Regions from separate parts of the Glutamicibacter sp. NPDC087661 genome, predicted to be linked through region 1. Evidence: predicted binding sites of a transcription regulator. Region 1 holds the regulator's gene; the other holds the start of a gene.

The links. The regulator HspR, encoded in region 1, represses chaperone genes until heat shock. The targets are predictions, from matches to a motif close to AAGTTGAGTCNNNNNGACTCAACTT.
Region 2: a site for HspR is predicted at 3,291-3,315, ahead of ACIOTN_RS10220 (ATP-dependent Clp protease ATP-binding subunit). Genes of this name have one in related genera too.

Annotation. Positions count from the first base shown of each region.
Region 1 is NZ_JBIUWE010000001.1:133,151-141,010, reverse strand. It holds gene clpB (ATP-dependent chaperone ClpB) at 1-279, opposite strand, end outside; gene ACIOTN_RS00660 (DinB family protein) at 450-944, shown strand; gene ACIOTN_RS00655 (N-acetyltransferase) at 975-1,442, shown strand; gene ACIOTN_RS00650 (TerC family protein) at 1,751-2,935, shown strand; gene ACIOTN_RS00645 (YccF domain-containing protein) at 3,009-3,419, opposite strand; gene trmB (tRNA (guanosine(46)-N7)-methyltransferase TrmB) at 3,546-4,403, shown strand; gene ACIOTN_RS00635 (GNAT family N-acetyltransferase) at 4,454-5,080, shown strand; gene ACIOTN_RS00630 (heat shock protein transcriptional repressor HspR) at 5,077-5,505, opposite strand; gene ACIOTN_RS00625 (DnaJ C-terminal domain-containing protein) at 5,619-6,593, opposite strand; gene ACIOTN_RS00620 (nucleotide exchange factor GrpE) at 6,679-7,260, opposite strand; gene dnaK (molecular chaperone DnaK) at 7,274-7,860, opposite strand, start outside.
Region 2 is NZ_JBIUWE010000003.1:197,914-205,773, forward strand. It holds gene ACIOTN_RS10210 (hypothetical protein) at 1-203, opposite strand, end outside; gene ACIOTN_RS10215 (VOC family protein) at 208-549, opposite strand; gene ACIOTN_RS10220 (ATP-dependent Clp protease ATP-binding subunit) at 715-3,273, opposite strand; gene ACIOTN_RS10225 (response regulator transcription factor) at 3,403-4,077, opposite strand; gene ACIOTN_RS10230 (sensor histidine kinase) at 4,391-5,575, shown strand; gene ACIOTN_RS10235 (hypothetical protein) at 6,204-7,409, opposite strand; gene ACIOTN_RS10240 (FAD-binding oxidoreductase) at 7,733-7,860, shown strand, end outside.

The DNA.
Region 1 (7,860 bases):
GTTGCTCACAACCTGCAGCACCTGTCGGGAGTACTGGGCTTGGGCCACTGAACTGCCGGAGCTGGAAGGCAATGCGTTGATGACAGCGCTTGCCTTGACCGAAAGCGCGTCGACATCCAATCCGGCGGTCTTCAGGAGGGCGACTGCGACGGAGTCGCGCTGGTCCAGCAAGGCCTTCAGCAGGTGCGCAGGTTCAATCTGCGGATTGCCTGCGGTTGAAGCGTTCATCCCGGAAGCCGAGAGGGCTTCTTGGCTCTTAGTGGTGAGTTTGGTGTCCACGCGCATCCTTTCTCTAATTGGGTGAACCCATAAACTTGAGTGTACTTAACTCAACTCTACTCGCACTCTTCGTATTCCAGCTAGAGCAAGATTTTCGAAAGATTTTCCATTTCACTTGCCCCAGAGGCAAAATACCTTGTCACTGACGATTTGCCGACTTAAGATAAGGCATGGCCAACCCGGATTCCAAAGACATTTTTTCACTGACCCACGATGATATGGTCCAAGTTTTCATCGATCAGCACCGGCAGATGCTGCTTTCCTGCACCGGCGGACTGAGTGAAGCCGAAGCCAGATTGAAGTTGGTTGAATCCAAGACCACGCTGCTCGGGCTGGTGAAACATGCGATCTTCGTGGAACGGGTCTGGTTCGGTGAAGCAGCCACCGGCCGGAGCCGTGCAGAGCTGGGCATTGCCTCTTCGCCCAGCAAATCATTCGACTTGGAGGCTTCCGACACCATCGATTCGATTCGGCACGAATATGCCCAAGCCATCGAACTGTCGCATCAAGCAGTCGAAGGCAAAACAGGAGATGACGTCTTCTCAGGCAACCGGCGTGGACCGCTGCCGCTGCGCTGGATCCAGCTGCATATGCTGCGTGAACTGGCACAGCATTGCGGACACGCAGATATCCTGCGTGAACAAATCCTGGCCGCGCGGAAATAGCGTGCCGCCCTCAACCGGTAGACTCCGGGCATGCCATTAGAACTCCACCCGCTTCCCGCTGAAGAATTCCATTCGTGGATGGCACGAAGTACCGCCGAGTACGTATCGGACCTTGTTGCCGCTGGCAGTTCCCAGCACAAGGCGCAGGAAGATGCAGACCGGGCCATGACCCGGGCCTTTCCCACCGGATTGCCAAGTTGCACCAATGCGGTATTCACCCTGGAGCATGGCATTTTCGGCGATGTGGGCTATGTCTGGATCGGCCACGACACCTCAGGCGATCCGGCTTCATGGTGGGTTTGGGACATAGTTGTCGACCCCGGGCACCGCGGCAAGGGGTTCGGACGCCAGGCCATGAATTTGGCCGAAGAATACGCCCGTGCCCACGGCGCACGTACCCTGGGGCTGAATGTGTTCGGATTCAACCAGAGCGCTCGCGGCCTCTATGAATCGCTTGGATATGAAACCACCAGCATCAAGATGCACAAGTCGCTCTAGCAGCGCCTAGTTCCTGCCCCTAGCCCACGTTGCTCCAAGCAAAGTGCATTCTTCGAATTGCTATTGACGCCTACCCAACTGCACAAAGACAAAGTACATTACAGATCATCATGACATCCACGGACCAAGATTTTTCCAGAAGCATCGCATCAGGATAAGCTGGTAGAACGTAAGGGAGTATTCATAATCGTTGAATCCGTCAATACGCAGGACTTCATGGTCCTGCCGGGTTTTGCGGCCAGCCCCGGGGTCGGTGAAGAGACTTACTCAGATGCGTTCGCGCGCTACTTACGAAAGCAGGAATCCCTATGGGAGTTTCCCCTATGATTTGGGGCATCACGATTGTCGTGATTCTCGCCCTTCTGGCCTTCGACTATTTCTTCCACATCCGCAAGGCCCACGTTCCATCGCTGCGTGAAGCAGCCATCTGGTCCAGCATCTATGTTGGATTGGCCCTCGTTTTCGGTGTGCTGGTGCTGGTCTTCGGCGGAATCGACATGGGTGCCGAGTACTTTGCCGGCTACATTACCGAGAAGGCCCTGTCGGTCGACAACCTGTTCGTCTTCCTGATTATCATCGCCAGCTTCCGCGTACCCCGCGAAGACCAGCAGAAAGTCCTACTCTTCGGCATCGTCTTCTCGCTGATCGCACGTACCGCCTTCATCTTTGTCGGCGCGGCGCTGATCAACCAGTTCGCTTGGGTCTTCTACCTGTTCGGCCTGATCCTGCTGTTGACCGCAGGCAACCTGCTGAAGAAGGATGACGAATCCGATGAGGCCAACAACTTCATCATCCGGATCGCCAAGAAGCTATTCCACACTACCGACAACTATGACGGCGACAAGCTGTTCACCAAGATCGATGGCAAGAAGGTCCTGACTCCGATGCTGCTGGTCATGGTGGCCATCGGCGGTACCGATATTCTCTTCGCTCTGGATTCCATCCCTGCGATCTTCGGACTCACCCAGAACGTCTACATCGTGTTCACGGCTACCGCCTTCTCGCTCATGGGACTGCGCCAGCTCTACTTCCTGCTCGACGGATTGCTGGACCGCTTGATCTACCTGTCCTACGGGTTGGCAGCAATCCTGGCATTCATCGGCGTGAAGCTGATCCTGCATGCACTGCACGAGAACAACTTGCCATTCATCAATGATGGTGAGCACGTGATGGTCATTGAAATCAGCACCGGCCTGTCGCTGAGCGTCATTATCGGTGTCCTGGTGCTGACAATTCTCGCTTCGCTGTTCAGCAAGGCAGGCAAGGCCCAGACTGCCATCGGCAACCTGCGCCGCCATGCCAACAGCTACAACGACCTGAGCTACACCTCGGACGCGGTCGAACGCGAACGCATCTACCGCGCCTTGGTGGAGGAAGAAGCGTATGTGAAAACCATGGAAAAGAAGTACCGCGACAAGGCCAAGGACGTGGACAAGATCCGTGTCGAGGTCGCCGAAGCGCACCGCCAGCACGATGAGTACCTCAAGAGCTGATCAGGTTCGTACATAAAGCGAATGGCTGCCAACCCCATCAAGGGTTGGCAGCCATTCGCTGTCTTGGCGCAGCCTAGCGGCGAACACCGCCGATGAAATAGTCCGAAGGCACAATGACCTTGCCCAGAGGCATCAGGGAAACCGGGATCATCTTCAAGTTTGCGATCCCCAGCGGGATGCCGATAATCGAAATGAACATCGGGATCGCGGTTACCACGTGCCCAACGGCAATCCAGATACCAGCAAAAATGATCCAGATGATGTTGCCCAGGGTGGAGAACGCGCCTACCGGGCCGTTGTCGACCACGGTGCGGCCAAACGGCCACAGCGCATAGCCGGCAATGCGGAACGAGGCGATGCCGAATGGAATGGTCACGATCAGCACGCAGCAGATGATGCCTGCCAACACGTAGCCCAAGGCCAGCCACAGGCCGCCGAAAAGCAGCCAAATAATGTTGAGAATACCGCGCACTAAATCAGTCATGGTTATATTCTCTGTCTTTTGCCTGTTTTACTCCATCGGGGATCCCCCCGATTTTCTTCTAGGGGTGTCCAATCCCCTACCGTTCGGCAAGCATCGAAGCAGCTTGCTCGGATAGGATTAATCATCATGAGCGAATCGAGCGAGCAGCAGCGCCCAGCCCACGGCACTGCCCCTAGGAACCCAGACCTTTTCCGTGCCGAGCCGGTATCCTTCGTGCGCCGCGGCAACCGCCTGCAGGGCCGCCGTGCCAGCGCCTGGGAGCGCAATGCCGATCAGTACGTCATTGAGCCGCCCCGCAAGATCGCCGACACTTCGGTTGCCGATGACTTCCAGCTCGATCCTGCCGAGGCTTTCGGACGCACCGCACCGCTGATCGTGGAGATCGGCACCGGCCTGGGCGAATGCATCGCCAACGCCGCCAAGGATGATCCCGAGCGCAACTACCTCGCCGTTGAGGTCTACCGTCCGGGCCTGGCCCAGCTGATGCTGAAGGTCGAGTCTTTCGGCATCACCAACGTCCGCGCAGTGCAGGCCAATGCCCCAGAGGTTCTGGATGTCATGCTGGACGAGAACAGCGCCGATGAGATCTGGATCTTCTTCTCAGATCCATGGCACAAGCCGCGCCACCATAAGCGTCGCCTGATCAAGGCCTCGTTCCTGGACAAGGTCTCCCGCGTGCTCAAGCCGGGAGGCACCCTGCGCTTGGCCACCGACTGGTCCAACTACGCCGAGCAAATGCGCGAAGTCCTCGAAGCCCATCCGGACTTCGAGAACCAGCATCATGGCAATCTGTCCGGCACTGAGAGCAACCTGACCAAGGTGCGCCGCGAGGGCATGGAAGGCTTCGACCCCGAGCCAGAATTCACCGATGCCCAGGGTGGCTGGGCCCCGCGTTTCGAGCGCCGGATCCTGACCAGCTTCGAAGGCAAGGCGCTCAAGGCTGGTCGTCTGGTCTTCGATCTGGCGTACACCCGCATCGGCTAGTCGCCGAAATAAAGCATTGAAGAGGCCATGGAATCCATAGGATGGATTCCATGGCCTCTTCTTCTGCGCAAAGTCTGCACTACGCCCAAGCTCCGAGAATGGACTATGCCGGGGTGCGGCTAGAACAATTGTCAATGGACCACGCCCCGGATCTGATCCAGCTCGCAGCCAACGGCCAGTTGGATGAAGCGTGGTTTGCCACCACTCCATCGGCCGAATCCATGCGCTTGGATATCCAGCGCCGCTTGGCATTGCAGGAAACTGGCGAGATGGCTCCCTTTGCGATCATCGACCTGTCCACCGGCAAAGCGGTGGGGGCCACGACTTACTTGAATATCGACGCGGCAAATCACCGCGTGGAAATCGGCTCAACGTTCCTGGCCATGCCAGCCCAAGGCACCGGGATCAATCCAGCTGCCAAGTTCATGCTGCTGCGCCGGGCTTTCGAGGAACTGGATTGCTATTCAGTGGCTTTCTGCACGCACTGGCACAATGCCGCTTCACGCGCCGCGATTGCACGGCTCGGCGCCAAGCAGGATGGCGTGCTGCGCAATCACAAATATGATCCAAAGAGCGGCACCCTGCGCGATACGGTGATGTTCTCAATACTCCCGCACGAATGGCCTGCCGTGCGCACCCAATTGGAAGCGCGCTTGGCCCGGCACGGACGGATCTAGCGTCCGATAGCGCGGCGTGCGGTAAACAGCGTCACGGTCGGTTCACGGCGTTCAGGGCGCATGCCCCTAGCCAACGAAACGATGTCGCCTCCAGCGGTGCCCGCAGCGAAGATGCGAGATTGGCCCTGGCGTACGGCGGAAAGTTCTTGGCGAAGCCCATTGACTTCGGTTTGCAGATAGGCGACTTGATCTTGCAGGTCCAGGATGCGCTTGATGCCCTCGAGCGAGACGCCTTCCTTGCTCAGGGCCTGCACCTGGCGCAACAGTGATACGTCGCGCTGCGAGTAGCGGCGTTGCTTTCCGCTCTGGCGGCTGGGCGAAACCAAACCAATGCGGTCATACTGGCGCAGCGTCTGCGGATGCATGTCTGCAAGTTGCGCGGCGACGGAAATGACGAAGACAGGTCGCAGGTACTCCCCGTTCACGTTGCTTCTACCACCTTTCTGCAAGGACCTTGGATTCGGTCCCTATTGCCTTCGAGTCTATCTTCCCTGCCCAGCCAATTCGATGACGGGGCAGGGAAGACAGCCTATTGGGTTCAGAGCTTGGCTTTGGCAGCCAAATCCACTCGTGGATCCTCGCCCTCGGTGGCTGATGCGAAGTCCTCCACGGCCTTCTTTGCAGCATCCGAGAGGTTCTGCGGAATCGCGACATCCAGGACGATCAGCAGATCGCCGGTGGCCTTGGAGGTCTTCACGCCGCGGCCCTTCAGACGCAAGGTGCGCCCGGAGTTGGATCCAGCGGGAACCTTCACCGCAACGGAATCCCCGTCCAGGGTCGGTACGTGGATCTTTGCTCCAAGCACCGCTTCAGCGAAGGTCACCGGCACGTGGATGCGGATGTTGTTCTCTTCGCGCTTGAAGAACGGGTGCTCGCTGACCTTGACCTTGACCAGCAGGTCGCCGTTGCCGGCAGCACCAGGCTGGCCCTTGCCGCGCACGCGCACCGACTGGCCATCCTTGATGCCCGCCGGTATGCGCACGTCAATGACCTCGCCATTCTGCTCGCGCAGGCCAATGGTGGTGCCCTTAATTGATCCGGAGAAGGAAATCGTGGTGCTCGCCGTGCGGTCAGCACCCTTGCGCGGTGGTGCGCTCTGGCCGAAGCCGCCGCCACCGAAACCGCCGCCACCACCGAAGAGGTCGGAGAAGTCCGGCTGCCCGCCGCGGCCACGTGGGCCCGCTCCGCCGCCTCCGAAGAGGTTGGAGAAGATGTCCTCGAAGCCGGCTTGCCCGCCGGGGCCGCCCGGTCCGCCACCAGCAGAGAATCGCGCTCCGCCGCCCATGGCGCGGATCGCGTCGTACTGCTCGCGCTCTTCCTTGTCCGAAAGCACCGAGTTGGCTTCGGAGATGTCCTTGAATTTCTTTTCAGCGGCCGCATCACCCTGGTTGGTATCCGGGTGGTACTTGCGCGCAAGCTTGCGGTACGCCTTCTTGATGTCCGCCTCGCTGGCGTCCTTGGAGACGCCCAGAATGGCGTAAAAGTCTTTTTCGATCCAGTCCTGACTTGCCATCAGGGCCCCATCCTTTCAGTGCCAATTCGACACTGCCCACTGTCGAAGACTCGGCAGTGGGCAGTATCGATTGTGCTATTCGTGGCTATTCGCCGGTTGCTACCAGCACCTGAGCTGCACGCAGGATGATGGTTCCCTTGCGGTAACCGGTGCGCAGCACCTGTCCCACGTGGTCGGCTGGAATCTCGTCAACAGCCTGGCGAAGCAGGGCTTCGTGGATGTTCGGGTCGAATTCCACGCCGGCCTCGTTGATGCGCTCCAGGCCATGCTGAGCCAGAATTCCATCCAGCTTGTTGGCGATCGATGCGAACGGGCCGTCGGCGAGGTCGCCGTGGGCTCGCGCCGCATCGATGTCGTCAAGCACCGGAAGCAGGGTGTTGAGCACGGACTGCACGGCGTTTTCACGCGCTACGGCCCGGTCGCGTTCCACGCGCTTGCGGTAGTTGACGTATTCGGCCTGCAGGCGCAGCAGGTCGTTGCGCAGTTCGGTTTCCACCGCACCGGCCTCTTCCGGCTGCGCCGAATCGGCTTCAGCGCCAGCAGCAGCTTCGTTCAGGATCGCCTCGGCCTGACCCAGGGCGTCAGCGGTTGGCTGCTCGTTGGCGGCCTCTGGCTGGTTCTCCGGCTCCTGGCCGGAGTTCTCGTTCTGGTCCTTTGCCTCGGACATATTCCTAAACTCCTTACTTCTTGTCGGCTTCGTCTTCGTCGATGACCTCGGCGTCGACGATGTCTTCATCAGCGTTCGGTGCCTGCTCGCCCTCAGGAGCCTGGGCGCCCTCGGCCTGCGCGTTGGCGTAGATTGCCTCGCCCAGCTTGGTCTGCGATGCCTGCAGCTTCTCGAACGCGGCCTTGACCTCGTCGTCGTTGTCCTGCTTCTCCAGGGCAGCCTTCAGGGCGTCGACGTCAGCCTGGACCTCGGTCTTGACCTCTTCAGGCAGCTTGTCTTCGTTGTCCTTGATCAGCTTGTCTACGGAGTAGGCAGCCTGCTCAGCGGCGTTACGGGTCTCAGCGGCCTCGCGGCGTGCCTTGTCTTCTTCGGCGTGTGCTTCAGCTTCCTGGACCATGCGCTCGATGTCTTCCTTGGACAGCGAGGAACCACCGGTGATGGTCATCGACTGCTCGGTGCCGGTGCCCTTGTCCTTGGCGGATACGTGCACGATGCCGTTGGCGTCGATGTCGAAGGTGACCTCAACCTGCGGGATGCCGCGAGGAGCCGGTGCGATACCGGTCAGCTCGAAGGTGCCCAGCGCCTTGTTGTCGCGGGTGA
Region 2 (7,860 bases), on a different contig from region 1:
ATGTCGCTGGAGATCGGCTCCTCGGCCGCGTCCAATGTGGTCTTGGCGCTGATGATGGTTCCGGAAGACTTGTATTTGGGCAACAATGTATCGAGCAGGCCCGCTTCATGATCTTTGCGCAGGCGTTCGGTCATCGGCTGGGCAAAATGGATCTGCACCCGGTGAGTCGAAGCCTCCGATGATTTCCTGGCGAACAGCGACATGTCCTCAGTCCTCGTGTGGGTCGGAAATGCAAAAGACGATTCCGTAAGGATCGCGCATAATGGTCCAGCCAAAACTGGGATCTTCGGTGTGGTCCTCAACGCGTGTTGCGCCAGCGGCTGTGCAACGGGCGACTTCCTGCTCGCGGCTGGTGCTTGCTTCCAAGTCGAGATGAACCCGGTTCTTGCCGGCAGTGATCTCATCAACTTTTTGGAACCCCAACCTCGCGCTGAAGCCAGGGACGCTGATCATGGTGAACCCCGGGTACTGGCCCAGATATTTCCCGCCCAGAACAGCCCTCCACCAAGCCGAGGCAGCTTTCTCGTCAAGGGCATCAAGGGTGATCATTCCAATGTTCGCCATGCAGTCAAAGGTACCGGGAGTCTTCCTGCTTAGCTAGAGGTTGACTGCATTTCTGCAGCTGACTAGCGCACTTTCTAAGTGAAGAAAAGGGGCTTGCTTGGCCGGGACGGAAGTCCCGAGCAAGCAAGCCCCTTTATGGGCTATGCCGGCCTAGCTATCGAAGTAGTTTGGCGCGTGCTCGTTGTGAGCAGGTGGAGTCGGCATCTCGACTTTCTTCTGCACCTTCAGCATGCCAGCGGCGTAGTCCACCGAAACGGTGTCACCAGCGGCAAGCGAATCACTGATCAGCAGGTCGGCAATGGCATCCTGTACCTTGCGCTGTACCAGCCGGCGCAGCGGGCGGGCACCGAACTCGGGGTCGTAGCCTTCGTTTGCCAGCCACTGCACGGCAGCGTCGCTCACCTCCAGCTTCAGCTCCTGGTCCACTAAGCGAGCTTCGGTCTCGGCGATGACCAGCTTGACGATCTGGCCAATCTCGGACTGCGAGAGCTTGGAGAACAGCAGTACCTCGTCCAGACGGTTCAGGAACTCTGGGCGCATGAACTCGCGTACCTTGCCCATGACCTTGGCCCGGATTTCTCCAGCCTCGCTGGTGGCATTGGCGGAGGTGAAACCGAAGTTTCCGGCCTTGTTGGCCAAGTACTCGCCGCCGAGGTTGCTGGTCATCAGGATCAGCGTGTTGGAGAAATCGACAGTGCGCCCGGCTGAGTCGGTCAACCGGCCGTCATCGAGTACCTGCAGCAGCACGTTGAACACGTCCGGGTGGGCCTTCTCGATTTCATCGAGTAGCACGACCGAATACGGGTTGCGGCGGATCTTCTCGGTCAGCTGGCCGGGCTCGTCATGGCCGATGTACCCCGGAGGTGCTCCGATCAGGCGCGCCACGGTGTGCTTCTCACCGTATTCGCTCATATCGACGCGAACCAGCGATTCGGCCGAACCGAAGAGGTTTGCAGCCAGGGCCTTGGCCAGTTCGGTCTTTCCGACGCCGGTGGGACCCAGGAAAAGGAACGAGCCGATGGGGCGACCTGCTGGCGACATTCCGGTACGGTTGCGACGCACGGCGCGTGCCACAGCGGCAACGGCATCGTGCTGGCCGATGACCGAAGCATGCAGGGAATCTTCCAGCGAAGCCAAGCGTGCCTTGTCATCTCCCGAGATGCGCGAGGTGGGGATGCCGGTGGATCGGGAGATCACTTCCGAAATCTGCTTCTCATCCACTACCCGGGTGACCCCTGCATCGCCGGCCTCCTCAGCAGCCTTGATGCGCGCGGTCATCTCCACGATGTGGTCACGCCATGCGCCAGCTTCTTCGAATCGTTCCTCGCCGATAGCGCGTGACTTCTCACGCTCGGCGTCTACCAATTCGGCACGCAGGGACTGCACATCCTCGGCATCTCCGGCAGCGATGGACCGCCGGGCACCGGCGATATCGATCAAGTCGATGGCCTTGTCAGGAAGCTGGCGGTCGTTCAGGTAGCGGGCAGAGAGCGTCACCGCGGCCTTGAGCGCTTCGGGGGTGTACTGCACCTGGTGGTGATCCTCGTAGGATTCGCGCAGGCCGTCCAAAATGGCCAGTGCAGTTTTCTCCGACGGCTCGGCGACAGTAACCTTGCCGAAGCGCCGAGCCAGCGCGCTGTCCTTCTCCACCTTGCGGAACTCATCGAGCGTAGTGGCGCCGATCATGTGCAGCTCGCCACGCGCCAAACGCGGCTTGAGGATATTTGCGGCGTCCATATTGCCGGACTCGCCAGAGCCTGCACCGACCAGCAGATGCATCTCATCGATGAATATCAGCACCTGCCCTTCGGCTGCGGCTACCTCGTCGAGCAGGCCGGTGAGCCGCTGCTCGAAATCTCCGCGGTAGCGGGTTCCGGCGAGCATGCCCGGAAGATCAATGGAGATCAAGGCCGCATTGCGCAGTTGGGCTGGTACCTGGTCATCGATGATGGCGCGGGCCAGGCCTTCGGCAATGGCGGTCTTGCCCACGCCGGCCTCGCCAATCAGCACAGGGTTGTTCTTGGTGCGACGGGCCAGGATTTCAATAACCTGATCCAGTTCCTCCTTGCGTCCGATCACCGGATCAATCTGGCCGTCGGAGGCCAGCAGGGTCAGATCGGTTCCGTAGCGTTCGAGCATGGACACGTCGGACTCGGAATCGGACTGGTTCTGGGTATCGTTTTGGCCACGCTGGGCCTGCTCCATGGCGGCTTGCTGCAAGGACTGGCCGGTGATGCCGTGCTGCGCCAGGAGCTGGCTGACCGGAGATTCCGGGTTGAAAACGAAGGCCAGGAAAAGATGATCAGGATCGATGTAGGTCGAACCGTAGTTACGAGCAACCTGATAGGCGTCAAAGAGGCTGCGCTGAGCTGCCGACGATAGGTGGGATGGTTTCTCGCCCTTCTCCTGGGACTTGGGCATGCGCGCGATGGCATCTGCACTCAAAGCCTCGATGTCGATACCCATGGCGGTCAGGTGCTCGCCGACTGGTTCGGTGCGCAGCAGAGCCATCAGGAGGTGCAGGGAATCAATCTCGTCGTGGCCATGCTCCTGGGAAATCGCTGCCGCGGTGGCTACCGCTTCGTGGGTGCGGGCGGAAAGCAGGCGCGTGAGGTCGATGGGACGTGCTGCCTGGGCACGTGAAGACAGGAATCGAGAGAGGAATTCCTCAAACGAGCCATCTGACGGTGCGCCGAAAAATGCTGGCAAGTGAGCCTCCTAATAGAAACTTGAGCGGTCTATGCTCATGTTCAACGCATATGGCGCGCAGATATTCCCGAACCAGCCGGGCAAGGTGTCAAAGAGGTTGACTTCACACTAATAGCTGGAAAGCAGGCGCTAGTCTTTCGGGATTTCGATAAGGCCCATACGCGCGGCCGCAACCAGGGCCTGGACCCGATCGCGAACATTCAGCTTAACGAAAATCTTCGCCATATGGGTTTTAACCGTGGTTTCGGAAATAGTCAGAGTTCTTGAAATCTCGGTATTGTTTAGCCCGCGTGCGAGCAGTTTTAGAATCTCGAATTCCCGATTGGTAATTCCCAAGTCATAGGCCAGTTCTTGAATGTCTTGGGAATTATCCCGGTAAGCTTCGCGAACCGCAGAAACTAGATCAGAAGAAACCGACGGGGAAATGGCTGCAGTTCCTTGGTGAACGGCATGGATCGCATGAATAATTTCATCTGGTTCAGAGTCTTTTACCAAGTATCCGCTGGCCCCAGCGGTCAGTACCGGAACCAGATAGTCGTCCGAAGAAAAGGCGGTAATGGCAAGCACTGAGGGGCTGTCTTCGGCAGATTTGATTGCTTTAGTAGCGCTAACCCCGTCCATTATCGGCATCTGCAAATCCATGAGCACAACGTCCACTTGATTGCCGCTGCAATACTCGACGGCGGCCTGTCCATTTTCAACAGAATTAACCGTTACAATTCCGGGGTCTGTTGCTAGGATTGTGCCCAACGCATGCCGAATTAGAGGTTCATCATCGACAATAAGGACCTTTATTTGTTCCATCTGATTCCTCTGATTCGATGCGGGTGGCCTCATGTTGGCCTGTTCACCTGAAAGTATATAAGTTGATCTGATGTGGAGTTTGTTATGAAGGGTTTGAAAATGCTGGCCGTAGCAGCATTAGTTCTGGCACCATTGACCGCCGTGGCAGCTCCTGCATCTGCCGCGAGCTCTCCAGCCTCCAGCAGTGGCAACGTTGCTACTCCTGCTGGCTTTGGCTCAGCCTTCTCGGAGTGGTTCTGCAAACGCTACGGCGTCGCCTGCCCATAACGCGGTTTATTTGACTTGATCATCTGAGCCGGGAATTATTCGGCATATGAATGGACGACTAAAGGACACCCTGACCAAGCTCTTCGCTGGTCGGGGTGTCATTGTTTGGACTGGTATTGCGGTTCTGATCGCGGTTTCCAGTAGCGAGTTCGTGACTCTGCTGGAAGACGGATTTAGTGGTTCGTCGGATATTTCGGTTCGAGGCGCGTTGCTCGGCGTTGGACTGTGCGCAATTCTTGCGCTTGGTCTTCGCTGGGTTGCCGTATCCGTCGGATTGTTTGTGGCAGTTGCCTATTTCTTCCTCACGGACGGCGCCTTGTTCTTCTGGACTGTCGTTTCATTCATGATTTTTTCGGCGCTGGCAGCTACGGCCAGTGCCATGAGTGTTAGGGCCTTATTCCTAACCTTGTCCGCAGCGTGGATGGTGCAGTTCGGCGTCCAGTCCGGGCAAGACGCGGTTCTGCTTGTCGGGATTGCCCCGTTGACGGCGATGGCGTTCTTCTTAACGAGGAATATTTACTTGCTGCGCGAGAAGAACGAGCTCGCTCTTCGGCAAATGCATACGGTCAAAGAGCAGACTCGTCTTGCTGTCGACCGGGAGCGAAAGAACATTGCCCGGGATCTGCACGATATTGTCGCGCATGACATCACGGTCGTGGCCATGCAGTCGAAGGCCGCGAAATTCGCAAACGATGGGCAGAAGGCCCTCGAAGCTCTGGATGTCATCGCCAAACTGAGTACTGAGACTTTGCACGATTTACGCCTGATGCTCAATGTCCTGAGGGCTGATGGGACCATGGCAGATCCCTCGTCCCAGGGCATTGATAAGCCGGCCGCTACTACTGTTTACGCGCTTCAGGGTGCAGAACTTTTCGTTCAGAGGCTAAAAGAGGCAAATTTCGAGGTGAGCTCCACCACTGACGAGAAAATTTCCGAATTGCCCCGTTCTGCACAGACTGCGATTTATCGGGTCATGCAAGAAGGTACAACAAATGTGATAAAGCACGGTGCCTTGGGCGGGAAGTGCACCTTCGAACTCACGGTCCAAGGGGCAGAGGGTATCCTGGAAATTACTAATCAGATGGGGAATTTCGACAAGAAGGCGAGTGGGTTGCCCGAAGGCGGGACAGGCCTGATTGGCATGGGTGACAGGATGCGTGCATTTGGTGGAAAGTTTGCAACCAGTTCCGAAAACGGTGTTTGGGCACTGCGCGCAAGCATCCCGTTCTGACCCCTACCCTCCTACTAAAGTATGATTTCGGATTTTCGCAGGACGCGATAAGTTAGACATGTATCGGTGAAGACCGATCACCGGGAAGGTACTTGGTGGTGTTTTGCGAGTGGCATCACTAAGGATCCGAGGGTGATTAAAAGGTACGTTGCATTGCGTAAACGGACTGATCTTTCATCGGCGCTGTGCCCCCATCGCACGCCGTTGTCTGTCAGTAATGCAACGTACCTTTTATAACTTAAACCCAGCCCGTGTTTCTGCGTTCTGCCTCACACCTCAGGTCGGAATGGGCCTGCGTGGCGGGGTGTTGCGCCTATGGAGAGCATTTCCTGTCTGGGAAGCGAGCGCGCATGAGTACCCAGGCAGATACGGTTGTTTGGCAACAATAAGGCCTGGCCGTGGAGCCTAAGGGCGGCTTTGATAGCAAGACGGCAGATGCTGCGATCAACGCAGAAGCAACCGCAGATTCTTTGGCCGTGAAGGCCGGCGAACCAAGCGGGGCCCATGGTTCGATCGCCTGCCGTGGCACGACGCCGAGCTGGCCACGCGCATCGGCTAGTCGATGAATCAACGGCAAAGGGTGCGAGAACTCGAATTAGCTCTCGCACCCTTTGCCGTTGCTGGTGGTCTAAACCTCGGAAGCCTCTGCCTCTTGGGTGTCTTTCAAAACATGATCAGAGACCTTGGCCAGCGCTCGTTCCAGTGAAGAGCGCAAGACCACAGGAATCGTGATCTCGTCATTAATCTCGACAAGGCCTTCGCGTTCAAAGACGCGCAGCAGGGACTCGACCTGGGGGACAACCTCCTCAAGGCTGGCAATCAGGTGATGCTGCTCGGCGGGAAGGTCATCTTCGGTCGGAACTTGCAACGCGAACTCGGCACGTGGCGGTGTCGATGATGCGGCATTGCTCAACACGCCGGCCACCATCTCGGCGATCTGCGCCTTGCCCGGCTGCTCCAAGGTGTTGATCAGGATGTGCGAGTAGAGAACCTCTGCAATCAGCTCCTTGACCAAGCGGGCGCCTTGTCCGCTGGATGCCAGCAGCGCATCGCTGAGCGACTCGGTTGGGGTTGCGTTCGGTTCCTGGTAGCGCAGCATGGCCGTGCCGATCAGGGCGTCCCAGTATGCCGATAGGCGTGGAATGTCGGCCAGCGAAGAAACGGCAGTGCCGTCTTCCGGCTCCCACTGGGCATCCTCTGGAACGCCGGCGGATTCATCGACCTTGACGAACAGGCCCAGCGCGCTGGCCGCATCCTGCAGCGTATCGCCGGTGAGTACGCCAGCTGGGGTGGTCGGCTTGCCTTCGCCAACCCAGCTGATCAACTCGCGAGCCGCAAAAACGAAGGGCATCGCTTCGAGGCTGCCGTTGGCCTCATCATCTTCGAGATAAGGTGCCACGATGGGTGAATCGCCAGCCATGCGGGAGAGGAATTCGAAAGTCTGCTTGAAGTCATCCACGCTTCCGCCGAAATTAGCGGTCGTGCCCAGGAAAGTCAGGTAATGCTTGAGGATCGCAGCGCTGGCTTCCGAAACTTCCTTGCCCAGCGACGTCAAGTGGCCCAGCTGTTCACCCAGAATCGTCGGATCCAGGGTTTTGACGTCAACGCTCTGGCGCAACTGGGCATGCACGGTCAGCAGGGTAGTGAGCCCTTCGAGCGCTGCGCGGGTCTCGCTGGCTGCCTGGCCCTCTTCGTGGAAGTGGCGGAAGAGCGAGGACTTGAATGGCTGAAGAGCTTGGCGCACTTCAGATTCAAAAGGCACGCTGCTGGCGCCGGAACGGCGGGCTGGATGACCCTGGGCAGGCTTCTTCTTGGCTGGTTTACGTGAGGCCATGAGTGTGGTGCAGTTCCTTAGAAATGGCTGATCGGCGGGATTGGTAATTCGCTTCTCTCCAGTCTACGCAGGACGCGCTGGAGGCGAAGTTCCCGATGGGCGATAGTGATGCAGCCTCTGGGGAAAGTGCCCGTACGGGAGGAAGTACTTGTTGAAAGTTCGGAATAGGCAATCATTTACCGCAAGAAACACGAACCTCCTGCCGGTGTGGTGGCGCTCACCGTCGAATCGTCAGGACGCGTTGATTTTCCCTGGGGATCGCGCGACAGTGAAGACATGCGGGCTCGTGTGGAGAGGCCGTCGAAATGCTAGGAGAGTGGATCATGGCTGGAGTAGGCGTGCCAGATCATGTCGTTGTTGTAGGCGCTGGCTTTGTTGGCCTGTCGACCGCTTGGTACCTGCAGGAAGCGGGCATTAAGGTCACCGTCGTGGATCGCGGCGGCGTCGCGTC